Linked DNA regions of Alkalinema sp. FACHB-956. Each later gene encodes a partner of the first gene's protein in a complex. Links are inferred from orthologs where the notes say so. Each region holds a gene or a part of one and is shown in the gene's direction. Other genes may lie near its edges.

The links.
Region 2: the proteins of H6G21_RS14840 (region 1) and ureC are in contact, whole or in part, in a crystal structure (PDB 6ZO0), measured with the Sporosarcina pasteurii proteins. The link is inferred for Alkalinema sp. FACHB-956 from one-to-one orthologs. Residues at the interface, in WP_115364121.1 of Sporosarcina pasteurii: Val2, Pro3, Gly4, Glu5, Tyr6, Arg7, Val8, Ala9, Glu10, Gly11, Glu12, Ile13, Glu14, Ile15, Asn16, Arg19, Gly37, Ser38, His39, Ile40, Arg60, Asn62, Ile63, Pro64, Ser65, Gly66, Thr67, Leu84, Gly85, Gly86; in WP_115362090.1 of Sporosarcina pasteurii: Met1, Lys2, Ile3, Asn4, Arg5, Gln6, Tyr8, Ala9, Tyr12, Gly13, Pro14, Thr15, Val16, Gly17, Asp18, Gln19, Val20, Arg21, Ala23, Asp24, Asp26, Trp28, Thr37, Tyr38, Gly39, Asp40, Glu41, Asn43, Gly47, Lys48.

Annotation. Positions count from the first base shown.
Region 1 is NZ_JACJRC010000013.1:69,986-81,547, forward strand. The notes cover bases 5,509-8,472. They hold H6G21_RS14840 (urease subunit beta), read left to right. Parts: upstream 5,509-6,798; coding sequence 6,799-7,146; downstream 7,147-8,472. Other genes in these bases: ureA (urease subunit gamma), read left to right, coding at 5,509-5,776; H6G21_RS14835 (hypothetical protein), read left to right, coding at 5,841-6,479; H6G21_RS14845 (Coq4 family protein), read left to right, coding at 7,289-7,951; H6G21_RS14850 (DUF2237 domain-containing protein), read left to right, coding at 8,124-8,472. Outside these bases: H6G21_RS14815 (SNF2-related protein), read left to right, coding at 1-1,763; H6G21_RS14820 (NACHT domain-containing protein), read left to right, coding at 1,984-4,392; H6G21_RS14825 (urease accessory protein UreD), read left to right, coding at 4,438-5,334; more of ureA, read left to right, coding at 5,474-5,508; more of H6G21_RS14850, read left to right, coding at 8,473-8,516; H6G21_RS14855 (hypothetical protein), read left to right, coding at 8,936-9,163; H6G21_RS14860 (methyl-accepting chemotaxis protein), read right to left, coding at 9,240-11,562.
Region 2 is NZ_JACJRC010000003.1:72,280-83,776, forward strand. Bases 4,872-7,770 are described here. They hold ureC (urease subunit alpha), read left to right. Parts: upstream 4,872-5,415; coding sequence 5,416-7,125; downstream 7,126-7,770. Other genes in these bases: H6G21_RS05540 (TrkA family potassium uptake protein), read left to right, coding at 7,530-7,770. In the rest of the region: H6G21_RS05510 (response regulator), read left to right, coding at 1-242; H6G21_RS05515 (winged helix DNA-binding protein), read right to left, coding at 448-891; H6G21_RS05520 (tetratricopeptide repeat protein), read right to left, coding at 1,312-2,292; H6G21_RS05525 (hypothetical protein), read right to left, coding at 2,497-2,811; H6G21_RS05530 (adenylate/guanylate cyclase domain-containing protein), read right to left, coding at 3,257-4,807; more of H6G21_RS05540, read left to right, coding at 7,771-8,246; H6G21_RS05545 (cation:proton antiporter), read right to left, coding at 8,203-9,816; H6G21_RS05550 (DUF3124 domain-containing protein), read left to right, coding at 9,952-10,503; H6G21_RS05555 (transcriptional repressor), read right to left, coding at 10,573-11,034.

The DNA of each region.
Region 1 (11,562 bases):
TTGAAAAATTAGTGGCGCTGAATATGCCACTGGTGGAAATCAATGGCGAGTGGGTCGAGCTGCGGCCCCAGGATATTCAAGCGGCCCAAAACTTTTTTGCCAGTCGCAAGGATCAGAAAACCCTTTCCTTGGAAGATGCGCTGCGGCTCAGTACCGGCGATACGCAGACGATCGATAAACTGCCCGTCGTCAGTTTTGAAGCTTCGGGGGCGTTGCAGGAATTGGTGACCACCCTGGCCGATAGTCAATCCATTACCCCGATCGCCCAACCGAAAGGCTTCCAAGGGGAACTGCGGCCCTACCAAGCACGGGGCGTGGGTTGGTTAGCCTTCCTAGAACAATGGGGCTTGGGGGCTTGTCTGGCCGATGACATGGGGCTGGGGAAAACGATTCAATTCATTGCTTTTCTGCTGCACCTCAAGCAACATAAAGCCCTGGAAAGCCCCATCCTCTTGGTTTGTCCTACCTCCGTTTTGGGCAACTGGGAACGGGAAATTCAACGGTTTGGCCCTAGTTTAAAAGTCTTGCTGCACCATGGTGAGAAACGATCGCAGGGGGTCACGTTCACGGCACAAGCGAAAAAGCATGATTTGGTGATTACAAGTTATGCGCTGATTCACCGGGATGTGACAACGCTGAAAACAGTAGATTGGCAAGGAATTGTGCTCGATGAAGCCCAGAATATTAAAAACGCTGAAGCCAAACAGTCCCAAGCCATTCGTCAGTTAGAAGCCCAATTTCGCATTGCATTAACGGGAACTCCGGTGGAAAATCGCTTGGCTGAACTGTGGTCTATTCTCGATTTTCTCAATCCAGGATACTTAGGCAGCAAGCAGTTTTTCCAGCGACGCTTTGCCATTCCGATCGAACGCTACGGGGACACCACGTCGTTGCAGACCCTGCGATCGCTCGTGCAGCCTTTTATTTTACGCCGACTAAAAACCGATCGATCGATCATTCAAGATCTGCCCGAAAAGCAGGAAATGACGGTTTTTTGTGGATTATCGGAACAACAGGCCGCCCTCTATCAACAAATTGTAGATGCATCGTTGGCAGACATTGAAAAAGCGGAAGGCATTCAACGCAAGGGAATTATTTTAGGATTGCTGACCAAGCTGAAACAAGTTTGTAATCATCCGGTGCTACTGGCAGAAAAATCGAAAGCCCCCATTGATGCCAAATTTTGCCTCACTTCTGGCAAAATTCAACGCCTAGAAGAGATGCTGGAAGTGGTCTTGGCCGAGGGCGATCGGGCTTTAATTTTTACCCAGTTTGCCGAGTGGGGTAAGCTGCTAAAAGCTTATTTAGAAACCACCACCCGCCAGGAGGTTCTCTTTCTCTACGGCAGCACCCCCAAAGCCCAGCGGGAAGCCATGGTCGATCGCTTTCAGCAGGATCCCCGTGCCCCCCGCTTGTTTATCCTGTCGCTGAAAGCAGGGGGCGTTGGGCTCAATCTAACCCGTGCAAACCACGTTTTCCATTTCGATCGCTGGTGGAATCCGGCGGTGGAAAATCAAGCCACCGATCGGGTCTTTCGCATTGGTCAAAAACGCAATGTTCAAGTCCATAAATTTGTCTGTTCAGGCACTTTGGAAGAACGAATTCATGACATGATCGAAAGTAAAAGAGCCCTGGCAGAAAATGTCGTGGGAACGGGTGAAAATTGGCTCACGGAACTCAATACCGATCAACTCAGAGATTTACTTTTGCTCGATCGACGGGCCGTGATTGCGGATGAAGCGACTAGCGCTACAAGCCCATGATGCCTCCAGCAAGTTACCAATTTATTCAAGTTACCAACTAATTGAGGAAGATCGCAAAAATAGGTTGACAATTCTAGCTTAGAATTTCCCGCGAAAATGGAAATTAATGACTAGAAATTGCGGGGTTTTAGGGGTTTCAACAAAAATGCAAAACTTGGGGAGATTGTATCGTGAGTGCAAAGATACGGTAACTTGGTAACACCTGTTTTTTGGCTTTCCCATGCAGCAATTTCATCATTCTTTGAGTCTCACCATACAGGGTCACAAGGAGGTTGAACAACAGCTTAAACAAAAACAGTGGACGATTGCTCAGTTAGCGGATGTGGCTTCGGTTCACCTGACGATCGCTCAGAATTTCCAGGCTGGGAAACAGGTAGATTCTGAAAGCTTTTCCCGTTTGTGCCATGCGATCCAAATCCATTGGGGATCAGTTTGTGCACAAACCCTGGATTCATTGCAGGCCATGTCTCCATCCTGTCTCTGTGAATTCAGCGGTTGTACCACCGATTTGGATGCCTGTCATGAATTGTCCTTTCAGATTATTCGGCAACAATGCCGCGAAAAAATTCTGTCGCAGCATAGCAAAATTCGCTTATTCAATCAGCAACTCATTGAGATTGATCAACTCTATGTTGATAGTTATTTTTTAAACGCTCCGACCAAAATCAGTGAACTGACTGCTCTCGGGCGTTGGGGTGTGCGAAAATCTAGTTTTGCAGTTGCCAATGCTCCCTCGCCGCTCCTCGTATTAGGCAAACCGGGCGCAGGAAAAACCACCCTGCTGAAACAACTCGCGATCGCTTGCTGTCGGGGACAGTTCAAATCTGAGTTAATTCCAGTGTGGATTGAACTTCAACCCGTGGATCACCCCCATTGGCACTTTTTATATGCCATTTTGGAGGCGATGGGTTTATGTTCCCAGGAATCCCATGCCCAAGAATTTGCCCAAGACCGAGAGCGGCTCAACCAACTCCTAACCCAAGGCCAGCTCTTAATCTTCATAGATGGCTTGGATGAAGTCCCCCTGGCCTTTCGCAAAAAGGTGCAAGAGCAAATTTGTTGGTTGTTACAACATCCGGTGTATCGCAAAAATGATGTGATCCTCAGTTGCCGAACACCCACGATCGAAGCTTGGAGCCCACGTTGGAAAAATCAATTATTTACAGCAGTGGAAATTGCTGACTTGAATGAGCGACAAGTGGAATCCTTCGTTCAAGCCTGGTTACAAACCCGCCGAGAGGCCCAACAACCTCTAGAGCGACCGTGGCAATCATTTTTTTCCAGCCTTAGGCGTTGTTTTGAGCGTAGGGAACTGACACTGACGCCCATGCTGTTGGGGTTGGCCTGTTGGGTTTTTGAAAATACGGGGGATCTGCCGCCCCAGGTGTCTCAACTTTATGGAGCAGCGATCGAGTTACTGCTGACCCCGGGCCAAGCCGAGCTCCAGGTATCCTCCAAATTAGCGGAGCGGATTTATCATCAATTGACTTCTCTCGATCGCAGGCAGATCCTCATGGAAATTGCGATTCGCAAAATTGAGACTTCGCCTAATTTTGTGATTTTTGATCAGTCTGAGCTGGTGAATTGGATTAACCAGATTCTGGAATTGCATCACTATCGCGATGGCTTAGCAATTCTCATGATGATTGCAGATAAACAAGGTTTGCTGATACAAAAAGCCGATCGTCGCTGGTCATTTTCCCATTCGATTTTTCAGGAATATTTCATTACGCAATGGTTGCTGCAACAGTCTCCCATGCAACTTGCGGAGAAGCTGATTCATCCATCTTGGCAACCGGCGATCGAACAAATTGTCCGCTCTCAAAAACAATCCGATCGCTTAATCGGTGCGCTCAAACAAGCCATTGATCAAATGCTGGCTCAGGATACCCAACTCCAAACCTTGCTGCGGTGGGTCAATCAAAAAGCGAATACCTTGGTCGTCCCCTATAAACCGGCGGCGGTGCGCATGTTTTACCTTGGGTTGGCCCATGCCTTAACGAGCGATCTTAGCCGTGATCTGGCCCGTGCCCGTGCCCTAGATGCGGCGTTGGCGATCGATGTCACGCTGGATTTAGATTTAGACTTCAACCTCGATTTAGACTTTGCCCTAGCCCGCATCCTAGCCCGTGCCCTGGATTTTGACCTCGATCGGGCCTTGGCGCTGGCCCGTGCCCTGGCCCGTGCCCTGGATTGCACCCTAGCGCTGGCCCATACGCCTGCTTTGGCCTTGGATTGTGCCTTGGAGGAAACCCTCTCGCTGGATCTCATCCGGGCCTTGGACTATGCCCTCGATTGTGCCCGTACCTTGGCCCCAGATCTGACCCATTCTCTCGCACACTACAGAGCCATCATCCTAGCCGCAGAACAAAATGGAATGGATACGTTTTTAGGCTGGTGGCAACTCTACGGCCAACAGTGGATAGAGCAACTCCGTCAAATTATCATTACCCATCGCAATCTTGGTCATGCATGGCCCCTAAGTCGGCAACAGAAGGAACGACTGAAGCAATACGATCGCGCCAATCAATTTCTTGTGCAATTGCTGAAAATTGAAGGAGCCGTGAGTGAAGCAACGAAAAGTCAGATCGAAACAACGTTATTGCTACCGGCGACCAGAATCTTTTGAGCCGAGGTCTGATGGTATGGTGGTAGTGCGTCTGAGGTGATTGCTGTGTCTTCGATCGATTCTCCGATATCCCAATCCACGGTTAGCTCCACTGCTAGCTCCACTGCTAGCTCTAACTGGCATGGTTTACTGAACCTAGAATTTCAGGCCGTCAATGGCAAGACTCGGCTAACCCATAGCCAAGCGATCGCCCCCTACAAAGTGCAGCGATCGTTTGCCCAAGCCGATGGCACCTGTCAGGTGGTGATGTTGCACACAGCGGGCGGGATGGTTGGTGGCGATCGCTTAACGACGGCAGTGACGATCGGGGAACAGGCTCAGGTGTTGCTCACCACCGCTGCTGCCGCGAAAATTTATAAATCGACGGGAACCCTCACCCAGCAAACCGTTCACCTGACCGTAGCGCCCCAGGCTTGTCTAGAATGGCTGCCCCAGGAAACGATTTTGTTCGATCGCGCCCAGTATCGTCAGGATCTCCGGATTGAACTGGCAGCGGGGGCGCAGGTGGTGCTGTGGGAAATCACGCGCTTTGGTCGGACGGCGCGGGGCGAGCAATTTAGCCAAGGAGATTGGCGATCGCACACGGAGGTTTGGCAGGCGGGCACCCCTCTTTGGATCGATCGGCAATGGCTTCCCGGTTCGCCGGAAATGCTGGCCAGTCCCCACGGATTGAATCATTGTCCGATCGTGGGCACCTTGGCTTGGATAGGCCGATCCCTGGACAAGTCAGATGTTGAAGTGGCTCGGCAGTTATGGGACCCGATCGCGGCGCACCATCCCGATGACCAATTTGGTGTGACCCGCTTACCCCAGGGGTTGCTCTGTCGCTACCGAGGCCATTCCAGCACCGCAGTGCGCCATGGGTTCATTCAGACTTGGCAATGGATTCGATCGGTGCAAGGTCGATCGTGGGAGGAGTTACCCCGGGTCTGGATGCTGTAGCTAGATGCTGTAGCTAGATGGTTGTCACGAGTTCTAAGATTTAGCTTATGAATTTTGAGATTCTGGGAAAGGAGTTGTAAACTCAAACTCGGATTGTTCTAGTCCATTTGCTTGTTGATTACCGTTGGTTGAGTTTGCCATGCAACTGTCACCCCAAGAAAAAGATAAATTGCTCATTTTTACAGCGGCGCTGCTCGCGGAACGACGCAAAAATCGCGGCCTCAAACTCAACTACCCGGAAGCCGTTGCCTACATTACCGCTGGCATTCTGGAGGGGGCACGGGATGGCCGCACGGTGGCGGAACTGATGACCTATGGCAAGACGTTACTCAGCCGCGATGATGTGATGGAGGGGATTGCAGAAATGATCCCTGAAGTGCAGGTGGAAGCCACGTTTCCCGATGGCACTAAACTCGTTACCGTCCACGATCCCATTCAGTAAAGCCTCCCTCCAGCCCAGATCCCCTCCAGTAAAATAGAAGGACTCCTTTTGAGGAGGATAGAGGATGGGATTAGATATTGGTTTATTGCTGGAATATTATGATACCGATGGCTGGCAGCCTGCTTTGCATGTCGCCGATCGGGTGAAAAACCCACGCACGCACCTCGGGCTTCTGGAAGTATGTTCGTGGAGCTGGCGACAATCTCCTACCTCCATATTTTTTGGAGATGATCCCATCATCCCCTTCAATCTAGGACTGCCTACAGATCTTTCTGCAAGGGTTTGGGAAGCCGTGCACTTGAATTTTGAAGACGATGATGAGTATGCTGGATGGATTGCGCTGCCTGACCTGTATCTATCAGAGTGGTCGGAACAAATGGTCTTGGTTGAGGGGTGGGTGGAACCGCAGTATGCCCATCTATTTGGAGACGGCTATCAACCCGCCCCGATCGCTCAACTGAAAGCGATGGGAACCCATGGTTACCACTTGGCTCAGACGCTCCAGTGGTGTCGCCGAGCTAAAACTCCTGCGGCCTTTGCTGAGTACCAAAAACATGGCCTACAGCCCTATGAGTCTCGCCTCCGTGTCACATGGCTGGAACCCTTAATAGAATTTGTCAGGAGAATCTGGGATGAGGGTTTATCGGGATTAGTGGAACTGGAATTTCCAGAACGTTATCGTTTGATTACGACCGTTGGCTAGTGGGTCAGGCTAGGTTCATGGGTTTGGCAATCTTGAAATAGTCAATAGAGGGTGAGGTGAATAGATTGAGTAGACGATCTGAATGTTGAAAAGACTCAGTATCGACAAGCCTCGGTATCGAAAAGACATTGACGCAGTAGGATTTGCACTGCATCATACAAATGGTTCAGACTTGTGGTTCAGACTTGTGGTTCAGACTTGCACATCGTGTATTGAGCAGTTGTCAGAACAATTGTGAATCATTACGCTATATGGCAGTCTCAGGACGGAGTGAACAATCTAGCTACAACATTATTTACAACATTGCGAGGTGTTGTCCATGATTCCCGGTGAAATTTTTCCCGCTGAAGGTGAGATTGAATTAAACGCCAATCGGCCCACAGTCACGATCGCGGTGGCCAATACGGGCGATCGACCGGTTCAGGTTGGATCCCATTTCCATTTCTATGAAGTGAATGCTGCGTTGACCTTCGATCGGGCCTCGGCTCGGGGGATGCGGCTGGATATTCCGGCGGGTACAGCGGTGCGGTTTGAACCCGGCGATGAGAAGGAAGTAACCTTGGTGCCCTACGTCGGCAAGCGCGAGGTCTATGGCTTCAATGCCCAGATCGAAGGCAAGCTGGACGGCAAAGCGAAGAAATCTGGTAGCAAAAAGAAAAATAAATAGGTAACAATCATCTGGGTAGACGGATATCCGTCTAGTTTGGCAATCTCAACCTGATGGGAGGGGCGTTATCTTAAACGGTAGGCGGGTCTGATACTGAGATCCGACGAATGGATAAGAGATTCGATCGTTCATCAGGGAATTCATGATGAGAAGTTTTAAAGAACTGCGGCGGTTTAATTTAGATTCGTTGCAAACGTTAAAGGCGATCTTAACCCTATTGCGAGATCCCAGTCAGACGGAATCGGTCTATGACGTGGAAGATGGATTATGCAACACCGAAGCCATGAAAGCGGCAACGGAAAAAATGATGTCTATTCCTGAAATTGCGCAGCTAGTTCGCGATCGCTACATTGTGCCGACACCGGATTTGGCAAAACTGCTGCTCTGTCCGGACGGATCGCTGGGAAAAGCCTATGCCAACTACATTACGGGGTTTGGCTTTGATCCAGATTTCTATCGAAAAATGGAAATCAAGGACGATATGACCTATCTGCTTTTCCGGTTGCGGCAAACCCATGATATCTGGCATGTAGTGGCGGGATTTTCCGTAGATGTGGCAGGGGAAATTGGCATTAAAGCGTTTGAATTGGCACAAACCCATCGACCGTTGTCGGGGATCTTGATTGCTGGAGCATTTTTGCAAACGTTACTGAAATCGCCTCGGGATCTAGAAATCTTATTGTCCCAAATTTCGCGAGGGTATCAGTTAGGATTGCGGGCAAAACCATTTTTAGCCCAACGCTGGGAGGAACACTGGGAGAAACCATTAGCTCAATGGCGAGAAGAACTCGGTGTTACGGTATAAACAATCATTAGCCAGTCGGCTAGTAGACGCATCATCTATAAGCTAGTAAAGCTCATGGGTGTTGAAGCTCATAATTTACGAATTTTGACGGTATTGAGTTTGTTGGGTTGATAGAATGAAACGGGTTCAAGGAATCCAACAAACTCAAGTGGTGATTTAGGAAACGGGTGCCATGACCAGTCAAATTAGCAGTCGGCCTAGGAATGTATTGGGTGGGGAGTTGCAGTGTTGTTGCACGTCGCCCAAGACGGGGTTTTATCGGGATGGGTTTTGTCAAACCGATAAGTGGGATTATGGCAGCCACACGGTTTGCGCGCAGGTGACGCAGGCGTTTTTAGAGTTTTCCCGATCGCGGGGTAATGACCTGATTACGCCCCTTCCGGCCTATGAGTTTCCGGGGTTGCGACCGGGAGATAAGTGGTGTCTTTGTGTGTCGCGCTGGAAGGAGGCATTGGAAGCAGGGGTGGCTCCGCCGATCGTGTTGGAGGCTTGTCATATCAAAGCGTTGCAGGTGGTGACACTGGAACAGTTGCAGCAACACGCGATCGGGCAAACGGTGGAATAGGGCTGGGCTGAACTTTTCCTCCGGTGCACGGATTTCCTAGGCGCAGAATTTTCCCGATCGAGGTCACAAACTATCACCGATATTACAAACTACCGATATTACAAACTATCTCTGTACGGTTGACAGCGTGGGACTTTCTTCGTAGGCTTGTTTCTCATAGCTGAGTGCAAACGTGTTTTGTCAGCCCCGTTGGTCGAAGACCGACCGTAAGGGCAATGAATCAGCTAGACCCCAAAAATTAAGGCGCTGCCCCAGTTGCGACCAACAACGTAAGGCAGCTAAACCCCGAAGCTGATTCCGGCAGCTAGGCGGTCTGACACGGATTTTAACATTCGATCGGGCCACCCTACTTGTCCTGCGCAAAAGGGTGGTCTTAATTTTTGGGATTTCTTCCCATCACCTCATTTAGGAGAAATCCCATGTTTACTGGCTTTGGCGGCAACGATCGCCCAGAAACTTCGATCGACGATTCCCGCAGACCCTTCCAAATCTACCTCCTCGGCACCCGCGAAGAAATCCAATCCACGATCAACCAACTGCAAGTGGTGCGGTTTTGTGAGCGGATTCGTTGGAGTCCACCGATTCCAGTCCTCGGCTCCGATTGGAAATATATCAGCATGATGGAACGCGATCGGGCGTCGGAATGAGCAACCCTGAAGGGCTGGCTGACACCTGAGGGGCTTGAAATATAAGGGGCTGAATTCCCCTCTATTTCACCTTAAACTATTCCACCTTAAACATTTCCACAGAGTCCTTCAAATCTTGAGCCGTCGCCACCGTCTTCTGCAAGGCCACCACCACCTGCTCCGAGGAAGCTGCGGTCGTTTCGGTCAACTTAGCCGTTGTTTGCATGAGTGCCTCCACCGATCGCGACGTTTCCACCTGGGACACCGTCGTTTGCGAAATCGACTCCACCCACTGGCTAATTTGTTGCGAGACTTTCACCAGACTGGCCAACCCCAGCTTGGCATTGCGCACATCATGGCTCCCCGCAGCAACCTGCTGACTGCCTTGGTTCATCGCCTCGACGACGGCTTTGGTTTCCAACTGAATGGTTTCCGTAATTTGCTCAATTTCCCGCGTGGCCTCCGCCGATCGGGCCGCCAATCCCGCCACTTCCGAGGCAATGATGGCAAAGCCGCGTCCCTGGGCTCCCGCACGACTGGCTTCTAAACCCGCATTGACGGCAAGGAGGTCAGTCTGTACCGCAAATTCCTTAATTAGGGCAACAATACGGGAAATTTGCTGGGAGGACATACCGAGCTGCTGCACCTTTTGCGCCGTGTCTTCGATCGTCCCGCGCAACTGATCAATTTTCTCCACGGTGACCGCCATGGACTGTTCATGGGTCATGGCAGTTTTCGTCGCATTCTGAGCGACGATCGTCGATTGATTGGCATTTTCCGCGATCGTTTCGATCGTCGTGGTCATGTGTTGAATTAAGCTCAACAGGTGTTGAATCTCACTCACCTGCTGCCTCGATTCCAAAGCCAGGTTCTGCATAGCAGCTTCGTTATCGCTCAGCAAATCATTCACCGTCAACGTGGATGATTTCACCTTCACCACCAGGTCACGCAAGCTTTCTACAATCACATTAAAGAAGTCACCCAGCGTTCCGAGATCCCCCGCCATCACGTCAGCTCGAACGGTCAAGTCCCCCTGGGCAACGCCTTCCACATCATTCAATAAATGGACAATTTGTTGCTGAAGTTGATCCTTGAGCGTTTCTGCGGACAATCGTGATTGCTGTTGATTTTTCAACAACTGAGCTTGATCTAAGGCATAACCGATCTGGTTGGCAAACTGCACAAATAGGTTGATTTCAGACCCTTGCCAATAGCGAGGTCGTTGGCATTGGTGGGCACAGAGCAAACCAATTAACTGGTTATTATGACGAATGGGAGCCACCAGATTGGCTTTGACTTGTAACCGCTCTAAATAGTCGCGGTGACGATCGGTCAGATCCGCCTGGTTCACGTCATTCATAAACCAGAAAGATTGCTCCTTCGGTTGTTCAGTTTTACTCAAGCCCAACAGATCATCGATTTCTAACCCTACGGCCTGGGGTACCCCCGACACCACCGATTCCGCAATAGCCTTCCCCCGGAACCCAGAATCCGTAAAGTCATACATCAATACCCGATCGACCTTGAGCAACTGACGAATTTCTTCCACCGCCGTTTGGGTAATGCTGTCAAAACTGAGGGAACTGCGCATCTTAGCGATCGCGTCGTTGAGCATCTTCGCTTCTCGCGCTTGTTGCTCCTGGCGACTGGCTTCTTCCGACAGCGCCATTTCCGAGGCCGCGATCGTGTCAGCCATGCGGTTAAATTGCACCGTCAACTGGCCAATTTCATCACTGGACAACACCTTAGCCCGAGCCGTCCGATCTCCCTGGGCAAAGGCTTGGGCCGTCTGTTCCAATTGCCGAATCGCCTTCACCACCGTGCGCCGAAACAGCAGCGAAAACCCTACAATAAACAGGAAAGACACCCCAAGAACAACCCCTTCCTGGAGTAAGCTTCGTTGTAACAGTTGGTTCACACTGTCTTCGGGGGTTCCCCGCACAATCAAGGCCGGAGCCTCCGGGGTATAGCTTGGTTCGCTGCCGTTAGGTGTTTCCACAATGCGCGTGGGCAGCGCTTTCGCCGCGACGGTATAGGTTTTCCCGTTGATCTCCATCCGTCCGGTAACCGCTTTCCCCTTCTGTTGTACCGCTTGGTTTAGAAGATCCAATCCCGCTTGAGGAATCCCCAAATCCCGCTGAATGCCATCGAAGGTACTGCCAATGCGAAATTGTTGCGGAGCAGCTTGTAAATAAACGCCACTGTACCCTCCACCAAAGGCATTGATCGTGTTTTCGACGATCGTGGGTTTGTAGTTGACGACATCTCCAAACACCAACGCCCCGATCGGCGCTTGGGTCGCCGGATCTTTAACAGGAGTCACCACATAGCGAATTAAGGCCTGGGGCAACTCCCGATCGTAGTTTTCCGGTAAAGGGGGGGACTCGCGGTTAATTTCCTGCTGGGCCACGATCGCGCTG
Region 2 (11,497 bases), on another replicon or contig:
TACTTGACAATCAAGTACAAATCTCGATTCGGGATAATGGCAAAGGGATGGCTGAAGAGGTAAAAGCAAAAATTTTCGATCATTTGTTTACCACGAAAGCTGTGGGCAAAGGAACCGGTTTAGGATTGGCGATCGCCCGTCAAATTGTGGAAGATAAACACGGCGGCTGTTTAGAGGTGCAATCTAACTTCAGTGAAGGAACGGAATTTCGCATTCGGTTGCCAATCAATGCAGTAGACTAATCGACCATATCTATTCATCTAGAAATTTCCTCGATCAGCTCTATAGACTCAGCTTCTATCCATACTGAGCATAACCCTTTTACTGAGCATGAACCTTTCACTGAGCATGAATCTTTCATAGCAGCAGGCCGGATCTCCAATTTGATCAGATTCTAATCCGACAAGATTCCCAAATACCTGCTGCCACACAACTACAACTTCCCCGTTAACCTCGTTCTTGCCCGATCGAGAACGTCTCTTTCAACATTTCTAATTGCGTCGTCATTTCTTCTATCTGGACTTCACCACAGCGATCGGTAAACCCTCGATCGAGATCCGCTAATATCGACCTAGCCATCGCCATGAGACGTTCTCCTTTGTCAGTCAGAAGAATTTGCTTCTGCCGACCAATCCCATCTCCCTGCTCCAGATAACCAGCCTGACATAATTCCTTAATCGTTTTGGCCACCATCTGACGGGATACCTGCAATTGGCGAGAGATCTCAGCCCCATAGCTCACGCCACCATCAAGAACACTGAGAAAATGCAACATCGAAGGTGAAACACCCTCAAACCCTGCTGAGTATAATTGTTCAGCCACATATTCAGTCAATTGATGGTGGAACTTAGCAGCAGCCGATAACAGCCGCAGGGACTGACTGTCAGCCATCGTACTTCTTCCCATCGCACTTCCTCGTTTTGTCATCCCAATTGACATAAAGAGATACTCAAGCTAGATTCCATTGGTGTTAACTTGGCTTACAACAATTTTGCCACCCTGACTGTTTGGCTATCCTGACTACTTTGCCACCCTGACTACAAGGTACGGCAGATGCATGGCAGATCAGACATGGCAGAGACGTAGCAGATGGATGACAGCAACTGCATGGCAGTTTTGTTGAATCCAAATTGAGTATAAGAGAATGCACAAATAAGGGGTGCAGGAGCCTTTAGACCAAGACTGCGATCGAATTCCCCAAAAGGCACCCGATCGCAGTCTTAGCAGCTTGTTAAAAGGCAACAGTTCACCGGCCAATCTACTGTTGCCCCTCAGACCATGCCCCCAGATCCTTAGTTGGCAGGTTTCTCACTAGTTGGCAGGTTTCTCACTTCCTTTATTTTCAGGAGCGGTATTTTCAGGAGCAGGACTAGGAGCCTCACTGGGTTTGCCATCCTTGGCCTCGGGAGCCGGAGCCGTCCCTCCAGGGGCCATACTGGGGGCAGTATTTGGAGCCGCTGCCCCTCCAGGAGCAGACGTTGGAGCGGTGGTGGGTGCTGTTGAAGCCAGACGATTGATCTGATCCTTAAACTGCGCGGGAGCCAAGGAAGCCGCCTTGTCAAACAACGGCTTCGCTTCAGAATCCTTGCCTTGGTCTTTCAACGTCAATGCTTTGCCAAGATAGGCTTGGAAATCATTGGGGGTTGCTTTGATGGCCGTATCAAAGGTTTGCAGTGCTTCGTCGTAGCGTTTTTGGGAGGCAAAGGCACGTCCCAGAAGGACTTGAAGCGCCCCAACGTCCACGCTGCCCGGTGTCACTTGGTTTAGCTTGGGAGCTTCCCGCAGGGTATCTTGCAAGAGCCCGATCGCGGCTTCAGGGCGCTGTTGGTTAATCAGGAGTTTCGATAATTCTTGGAGCAGTAGCAGATCGCCAGGTTTCGTTTTCAGGGCCTCACGGTAGGTCTGGATCGCCCCTTCCGTATCGTTATTGGCATAGCGCTTGGTTTCTGCCAACAGCACCGCGTACTGCGGTTCAGCAGGATTGAGTTGCACCAATTTTTCTAGGGGCGAGATCGTGCCTTTGATATCATTCAACTGCCGACGGGCATCGATTAAGCCCTTCAGTGCATTTTGGTTATCCGGCTCCCGTTTCAGAACCGCTTCATAGCCCCGCGCTTGATCCTCCAGCTGCTTCCGCTGAGCATCCGGGGTTTGAACCGCACTAGGCGCGTTTCCCTGGCCGGAATTCATCGTACCAACTAAGGGTACAAAGGAAACCCCCAGTAGGGCCAACGTCGCCACAATGAGGACAACTTTGGGTAACCAGCGATTACGTTTAGATTCTTCTGCCACAGGACGGCCTCACAAGAACTCGGATGAACTGCCCATGGATTGTAGCGCAAGACGGGAAGATTCAACGGGGACGATCGAGAATGACTTCTCCAATCGCCCCGCAGAAACCTTCCCGCACGGGTTCACCCCAGTCGGAGTGGCATCCCTCACAATTCGCTCAAGGGACTGTAACACCTCAGCAATGTAACGCTTCAGGCAATACCACTAGATAATGGCAGGCTGTTGATTCGTTGCTGGGGGATTGTTAGAGGCCGTTTCTGAACTGGGGGCTACCTCCCGCACCTCAATATGGTTCAGCAACGTGGTCACAAAGGCAAACAACAGAAACGGCAAAGACAATACCAGAATGAGCCCAACCGTGGCCAGGGCATAGATAGGCCGACTGGCCCCCATGAGGCCCATGGCGGCAGCAAGACTCAGAAAAATCACAAGCAGCCAAACGATAATTTGACCGTAGATATCCCCAAAGGAAAGTGTGCAAGCTAAGCGATACCGATGCAGGTTCTTAAAGTTATTCATGATCAATCCCAAAAGGCGTTTTATCTGGAAAACGTCTACACAGGCTCAATAAGTTATGGGTAAACAGAGTGAACAGAGTGGACGGCAACTTGTACTCGTGGGATTGGCTGCGATGACTAGCACCAATCAGCCTGAGCACCAATTAATGCAGGCGATTAGGAATATCTCAGCTTAAAACTCACACGCAGGTTTGTGGGGATTCTCAATGTATTTGAACAGTTCTTAACTTTAATTCACACGATCCCCAGTGATCCCCAGCAGCAATCACGAAATCAGCTCCCAAAGATCGTGGGAGGCATTAGATGGGGTGTCACACCAAACATCGGATTCACCATTGCACTCAGCATTTGAGGCAAGTCCGTGGAAGCGAGCGATTGGCATCAAGCATTGGCATCAAGCATTGGCATCAAGAATTGGCATCAAGCATTCACATCAAGTATTAGCATCAATAGATCACTTCAAAGGTCTCAAGAGGATCCATTTTCCCTTTCACAATCAAACGCCCGATCGCGTGGCATTCCACCTGCCCTTGCACCGCTTGATAGGTTGTTTTTCCGAGGAGAATTTGCTGGGCTTGGGCTGCGCTTTCTAACCGAGCTGCCGTGTTGACCACATCTCCCAAAATGGTATAGTCCATCCGCAAATCACTCCCGAGGCACCCTGCGACTACTTCACCGGAATTAATGCCAATGCCAATCTGGATGGGAATGGGGTGGTGTTGATTCATCTCAGCCACTTTCTGCTGAATCGCGATCGCGCAATTTACCGCCCGCAATTCCTGATCCGCTTGGGAGATCGGAGCGCCAAAGACCACCATGATGGCATCGCCGATAAATTTATCGATCGTGCCCTCATAGTGAAATACGATGTCGATAATTTCGCGAAAGTATCGATTCAGAACCCAAAAAATGTCGTGGGGGCTACTGTGTTCTGCCCAGGTCGTAAAGCCTCGCACATCGCAGAAAAAACAGGTCACATAGCGCCGTTCACCTTCAATAATCCGATCGAAATCCGGTTGAGACATTAAGCGCTCAATCAGTTGTTGAGTGACAAATCGTCCAAAGAGCCCTTGGATTCGATTGGCTCGCAGTTTCTCCTGTTCCCACAAGTGTTGAAAACGCAGCAGTGGATTTTGCAAAATCTCTCGACGGTAGGTTTGTATCCCCACCCGGCCCTGTTTGACCAGTTCGCGGGAGGCATCACGCAGGGTGAACTGCTTCTGCGCGGGTAAAGGCAACAGGCGATCGTGCTCTAGGGACTGGATCAGGTGCGGATGGATTTCTGGATCAATTTTCAGCACTTCAAAAATGGCGCAGCGTCCATAGCGTGACCGCCCCCCTGTGCCTGAGCCATGGCAAGTGGGACAGCCCACCTCGCGCCAGAGTTCCTGGGCCATCTGGCTTTCGGGATAGATCAGCCTGGTTTCCTCTAAGGTTGCAGGCACTAATTGTTTACAGTCTTCGCATAACCGAGGCAACAGCATCTGCGAAACGATACCAGAAACGAGGGTGAGAATCTCAGTGGTGGTGAAGCCCCAAGCCCGGAGATTATAGAGCACATCGATCCCAACAAAGGGCGTATCAATGCAAGTTAAAACCCAGTGGCCAGCACTGGTTGCCTGTTTGACTGCTGCGTCATTGTCACCAGTGAGTTGATCAATCACTAGGGCCATTTCCGGATGCGCAACCGCCAAATTGATCGCCTCTAACCAAGCCTGTTCTGAAGGTTCCACCCATTGCAGCTTCCATTCCGGCGGAAAGAGAAAGGCATCCTCCAAGAGGGCACGATCGGAACTCAGAACTGTCATGGGGTGCCCCTGTTGCCACAGACGATAGGCAATCATAAACAAGGTCGTTGTTTTGCCGGTTCCTGCTTGGCCGGTGATGGGAAAGAGCCCTGGTTTGCCTGCGAGGATCTCTTCAACTAAGCCATGGGCAGCAGTGGGCGTAATGTAGCGATCGATCGGATGGTCTGCCAAGTTGAAAAAGGTGGGCATTGTGATAGAGCCTCTCATGGAAATACAAGGGACACTGAAATCGTGCAACGGGACTCAAACTGGCAACTCCCATTCATTCCTTAAAAGTTCAGAGCTTAAAAAGGAGAGATTTTTAACAATGAGATGTCTATAGATATGCCGTACCCCAAGGCTTCCATCATTGATTTCTCGCACAAGTGCCTATGATATGGCGCACAAAAGTCCTTGGAAGCAACCTAGCATTCCCAGGACTGGTCAATCTCTCTTGTTCAATTTGAATATTGCTTGAATCTTCTCCAGTGTTAGAGAAGGTTAGGTTACAGGAGCTTGGTGCGTTGGATTTTGCGTTGACGGAATGGTTGTCGTGGAAAACCATTCCATCTGGGATCAAGGTTAGAGGGGATCTCACCTGGAAATTGCAATTGCGATCTTAACAAGGACAACCCTGAATAGAGTTCTGATGGATCCCTTGACTTTTTGGCTGACCATCAATGGAGTCTCAGTCGCGCCCTTCCTGGAGAACAAGCAATCGATCTGGAAAAAATCTGAACCCAGCACGAATTCTAGGAAAACAGGTGCTATGGTTAGCCATACGCTCGTTTTTTTCGATCGGTCTACAGGAGCTGACTATGAGCTATCGGATGAGTCGCCGCGCCTATGCAGAAACCTACGGGCCTACGGTGGGCGATCGTGTGCGGCTGGCAGATACCGAACTCATCATAGAAGTGGAGCAGGATTACACAACCTATGGCGATGAGGTGAAATTTGGCGGGGGTAAGGTGATCCGCGATGGAATGGGGCAGTCTCCCATTACCAATGCCGATGGAGCCGTGGATACGGTGATTACCAATGCGCTGATTGTCGATTACTGGGGCATTGTCAAGGCAGATATCGGGATCAAGGATGGCCACATCTGTGCGATCGGTAAAGCGGGGAATCCCTACGTTCAGGATAACGTCGATATCATTATTGGCCCAGGAACAGAGGCGATCGCGGGGGAAGGCTTGATTCTGACCGCTGGAGGCATTGATACCCATATTCACTTCATTTGCCCACAACAAATTGAAGTGGCGATCGCGGCGGGCATTACAACCATGATTGGCGGAGGAACCGGGCCAGCGGCGGGCACCAATGCCACCACCTGTACACCGGGGCCGTGGTACTTAGGGCAAATGCTGAAGTCCTTGGATGCGTTTCCCATGAATTTTGGGTTGTTGGGGAAGGGCAATTCGGCGCAACCGGAAGCGTTGGAGGAACAGGTGGAAGCGGGGGCGATCGGCCTCAAGCTCCATGAGGACTGGGGCACAACTCCAGCGGCGATCGATACTTGCCTGGGCGTAGCGGAAGACTATGATGTGCAAGTGGCGATTCACACCGATACGCTGAATGAGGCGGGGTTTGTGGAAGACACGATCGCGGCGTTCAAAAATCGCGTCATTCACACCTACCACACCGAAGGTGCAGGCGGCGGCCACGCTCCGGACATTATTAAAGTCTGCGGCCAACCCAATGTGCTGCCGTCTTCTACCAATCCAACACGCCCCTACACGGTGAATACGTTGGATGAGCACTTGGATATGCTGATGGTGTGCCACCACTTAGATCCCAGCATTCCAGAAGATGTCGCCTTTGCGGAGTCGCGGATTCGGCGAGAAACGATCGCGGCGGAAGATATCCTCCATGATCTGGGAGCCTTTAGCATTATTTCGTCGGATTCCCAAGCCATGGGTCGGATTGGGGAAGTGATTCTGCGCACCTGGCAGACAGCCCATAAGATGAAGGTGCAACGGGGAGCCTTGGAAACCGATCCAGCAACCCATGATAATTTCCGGGTGAAACGCTACGTTGCAAAGTACACGATCAATCCAGCGATTACCCACGGCATTGTGAAGTATGTCGGTTCGGTGGAAGTGGGTAAGTTCGCTGATTTATGTTTGTGGAAACCGGCAATGTTTGGAGTAAAGCCAGAAATGGTGATTAAAGGCGGCATGATTGCTTGGTCGCAAATGGGAGACGCCAATGCCAGCATTCCCACACCACAACCTGTCCATATGCGTCCGATGTTTGGCAATTTTGGCGGTGCGGTGCAGGGCACTTCGCTGACGTTTGTGTCTAAGGCCGCTTTGAAAAAGGGCGTGCCCGATGCGCTGGGCTTGCAGAAAAAGGCGGTGGCAGTTTCGGGAATTCGTAGCTTGAGTAAGCGGGATCTGAAGCTGAATGATGCCTTGCCGCAGATGGAGGTTGACCCAGAGACCTATGAAGTGCGGGCGGATGGGGAATTGCTCACTTGTGAGCCTGCGACGGTGTTACCCATGGCACAGCGCTATTTTCTGTTCTAGAAATTTTCTGTTCTAGATAGGCAGAACCGGAGGGGCGATCGCCCCTCCTCAATTTTGAGGTTTAAGCGACACCTGAATGATCCCGTTCTTAATTGCCCAATACTTGACGTAACTGCTCAATCCCAGTGACCAAAAGCCGCGTTGTTCGAGCAATCACTACCGTCTGGAGTCAGTTGTCATCGAGTTTCTAACTTGGTGCGATAGTCCGCGAGAATTTCTTCGAGACTAGCTTGAAGATGGCTGGTTGTCGGAGGTAGTCAGCATGATTACCCCTAGCTTAGGCAGATCATCCTCTCGAAGAGGTTTCATTCGTCTCATGGTGAAACGATGAGCGGCTTAAAAAAATCTTAAACGGATTCTATAGTGAAGATCAGTAATGTTCATTCCAGGGGTGACAGCTCGCTATGTACGTTCTAATTGGTGGGGCAGGAATGATGGGACTGGGGTTAGCCCAGCAGTTATTAACTCTCGGTCATACTGTGGCAATCATTGATATAGACCCACTTGCCTGTCGCTTTGCCCGTGAGAAAATTGGAGTCATGGCATTTGAAGGTAGCGCTGTTAGCACAAAAGTTCTTATTGAGGCAGGGATTCGAAAAGCCAATGCAGTTGTTGCTGCACTCAGAGATGACGCATTGAATTTAGCCATGATTACATTGTCGAGGAGTTATGGGGTTTCTCATATAGTGGTGCGAATGCGAGATCAGGAATTTCTAGAAGCTTACCGTTTAGCGCAAGCCAGCCATATTATCAGCACAGTTGACTTAGCCGTTGCAACAATGGTAAATGCCATTGAATACCCCGCAGTTGAGTCAATGATGCACTTTGAGCAGGGGCAGGTAGAAGTACTAAAGTTGCCTGTTCCAGTCGATTGCTATGTGGCTGGTCGTACCGTTGCCCAAATTGCTCAAGACCCACGTTTTCCAAACAGTTCACTAATCATTGGTTACCAATGCCATACCTGCGCCAATCTGGAAATTCCAAATGGTAGTACTGTGTTGGAAGCAGGTTCGACAATTCTGGTTGTCACTCGTCCTGAGTTAGTTCACCAAATGATTGATTTTCTGGGCATTCAGGCTAGTCATCTTCCAACTTTAAAAGTTTCTCATCCAAATCTTTAATGTAAGGTTGTACCAGATCTTCTGGCACAATTCGCTTGCGGAGCGCAGCACTCACGGCACCTTTTTCTGCTAGAAGCAGCTGCCGCCGAATTGCGTCTAGTCCGTGGCGATCGCCCCGTAGTTGATCTGCCCGATATTGATTATGAAAGTCACGCAGCACCCGTTCTGACTCTGCTACTCGTGCCTGGTAGGACGCCCAAAGTTCTTCGTAAATTGCCTTGGGCAGGATGCCTGACTTCAGTAAACTGTCTAATTCGTCTTGAGCTGCTTTAGCTGCAATTAACTGAATCTGTAGCTTTCCAGACTGTTCCATTTCATCAGAAGCTTGATTGATTTTTAACCGTTTGACCAGCCAAGGTAGACTTAGCCCTTGTCCAACTAGAGAGAACAGCACTGCGCCAAAGATCAATTCAATGATATTATTTCGTCCAGGCAAAGTTAGTGGAATACTGAGCGCCAATGCCATTGACAAAGAGCCTTTAATATTCCCTAGGAATAAAACATGCTGCCAGCGTAGGGGAATGGGGCGATCGAACCAACGCAGTCCGGCTAGCAACAAGTAGACTGAGAGAATTCGCCCCAGTTGACACGCCAAAATCACAAGCAGGATAGACGGTAGAATTTTCCACAGCGTCACTGGGTTAATCTCGATGCCGATTAGCAAGAAAATAAATGTATTGACTCCAAAACCTGCATACTCCCAAAAACTCAATAAAGCAATGCGATCAGAAGCAGATGAACTGCGAGTTAACCCAAGATTGCCAAAAATGAGTCCAGCAATGACTACCGCCACCGCACCCGATACCCCCAAGAATTGTCCAATCTGAAAGGTTCCTAATGCTAAAGCGACGGTTAGCAAGAGCCTACTTAAGGGGTCATTGAGCTGAGCAAAAATAGGTAAACTTAAGTAGCCTAAGATAGCTCCTACAAGTCCTCCGCCCAAAGCCACGACGAGCAGTTCCCTAGCTCCTTCAATGACAGTAAGAGAGCCTGTTGCATAAACGACCAGAATCAAATTGAAGGAAACCAAGGCTGCGGCATCATTGAACAGAGTTTCTCCCTCCACAATGGTAGTTAGTCGTGAAGGGACACGGATTTCCTTAAACACAGCAATCATCGAAACCGTGTCTGTGTTCGCTAGAATAATCCCAATCAGTAGAGCCGGAATCCAACTTAGCCCTAGACCAAATTTCACCAGAATCGCAATAATCACCGAAGATAAAATCGATCCTGGTCCTGCCAGCAGTGTAATTGGTTTAAAGGTGCTACGGAGATGGCTGATATGGGTATTGATTGCTGCTTCAAAGATCAGAATGGGTAAGAAAAGATTTAAAACAAGAGATGGGTCTAAACCAATTCGACGCGACAAAACCTCCGTGATGGGCAACCCTGCTAGCACTAAACCTGTGACATAGGGAATGCGCAGTCGCTGGGTTACAAGGGCAACAGCCGTTGCAATCATGAGTAGAATGATCAAGATGATCACTAGCTCAGGAATAGCTCCTACTATTTTGCTGTCTGTAGCGGGATGACTGCTTAAGGGGGTTTGTTGCGCTAAAATCCACTCTATCACCGAATCCTCCTCCCATAAACTTGCTCTCCCTCAAGAAACCAGCATACTATTGCCGTTTGAGTCTACAGGAGAGAGTTAATTTTGCGATAAGCGTGACTGCAATTATATTATGAGATGCTTGGACGCATGCCAATGAAGCTAAAGCAGCATTTCTGGGTTTGTTGGGCGATCGCTGCGATCGTCCCCACTGCTTGTTCAACTCAAACTGCCTTACAAAAGCAAAAATTGAGTTCTGAGCAGAAAACCTCGTTGAGGGCAGCTACTGTAGATCGAGCAAAAGTGGTGATGGGACAGACCTTATATGTTCCTATTTACTCACATATTTATCACTACAATAGTCAGGATCATGTGATGGATCTGTCAGCTACGCTTAGTATTCGCAATACAGATCTGACTAATTCAATTATTATTACTTCTGTACGGTACTATGACACTGATGGGCAACTGATTCGAAAAAATGTTGAGAGCCCAGTAGAACTTAAACCACTTGCTTCCACAAACTTTTTCATTGCAGCAGACGATACAAGTGGTGGATCAGGTGCAAACTTTATTGTGGAGTGGGTTGCAGAAAAAAAGGTTTATGAGCCTGTCATTGAAGCCATCATGATTAGTACATATTATCAGCAGGGGATTTCGTTTGTTAGCCCTGCTAAAGTTCTTAAACAGCACGGAATGCCAAACTGATCTCAGCAAACTATATGTTCTTCAAAAAAATGTTCTTCAAAAAAGAATTAGAGCTGAACCACGATGTAGCTAAACCAATGGGTTGAGCGATCGCTGGCAGGTGGGACAAACGGCGTGCACGGTCATTTGGCAATCCAGCAGATGGAAGCCTTCTTTTTCAGCGACTTTGGCCCCAACTTTGAGCACAGAATCGCTCTTAAACTCGATCGTTTTACCACAACGCACACAGATCAAATGGTGGTGGTGGTAGGGCGAGGGTTGGTTAATTTCATAGTGTTTGTGGCCTTCTGCAAGCTCGAGTTCTCGCAAAATCCCCATGCGGGACATGAGCTTGAGGGTGCGGTAGATGGTGGATAAACTAATGCCTGCATTCTGGCTTTCTAGCAGCTCATAGAGATCTTCTGCACTGAGATGATTGCCTTCGGGGAGGTTTTGGAAGACGTGGAGAATGACTTCCCGTTGGGGGGTCATCCGCCAGCCGCGTTCGTTCAGTTCTGCCTTGAGCGATGCAGCAGTATAGGAACTTGGCATAGGTTTACTCCCGGTTGACCCTCAGTTGACTCTCAATAAAGCTCACTTGCTGCAAATAGCATACACAAACCCTTATTGATTTGCAAGTAGGTCTGCTTATTGAGATTATGTATCCTGGTGAGATGGACTGAGGGGCTTAATGGAACGGGGATCCGTGATGGGGCTGGGATCACACCCGCTTTTTCGCAACACCGTTACAGAATGACGAGGTGTCAGGCTTATTGTGAGATGAAGCTGTTACTATGGGCAGTTGCATCTAGTGATTCGCAATAATGGCGATCGAGGATTTGAAGTTTACTACTATTTGGAAAGACTGGCTATGAAAGATCTTGATCTCGAATCCACCACGCAGTTGTTGAACTCGATCATGGAGTATGAGTTGGCGGGGGTGGTGCGGTATACGCATTATTCGTTGATGGTGACTGGCCCGAATCGCATTCCGATCGTGCAGTTTTTGAAGGGG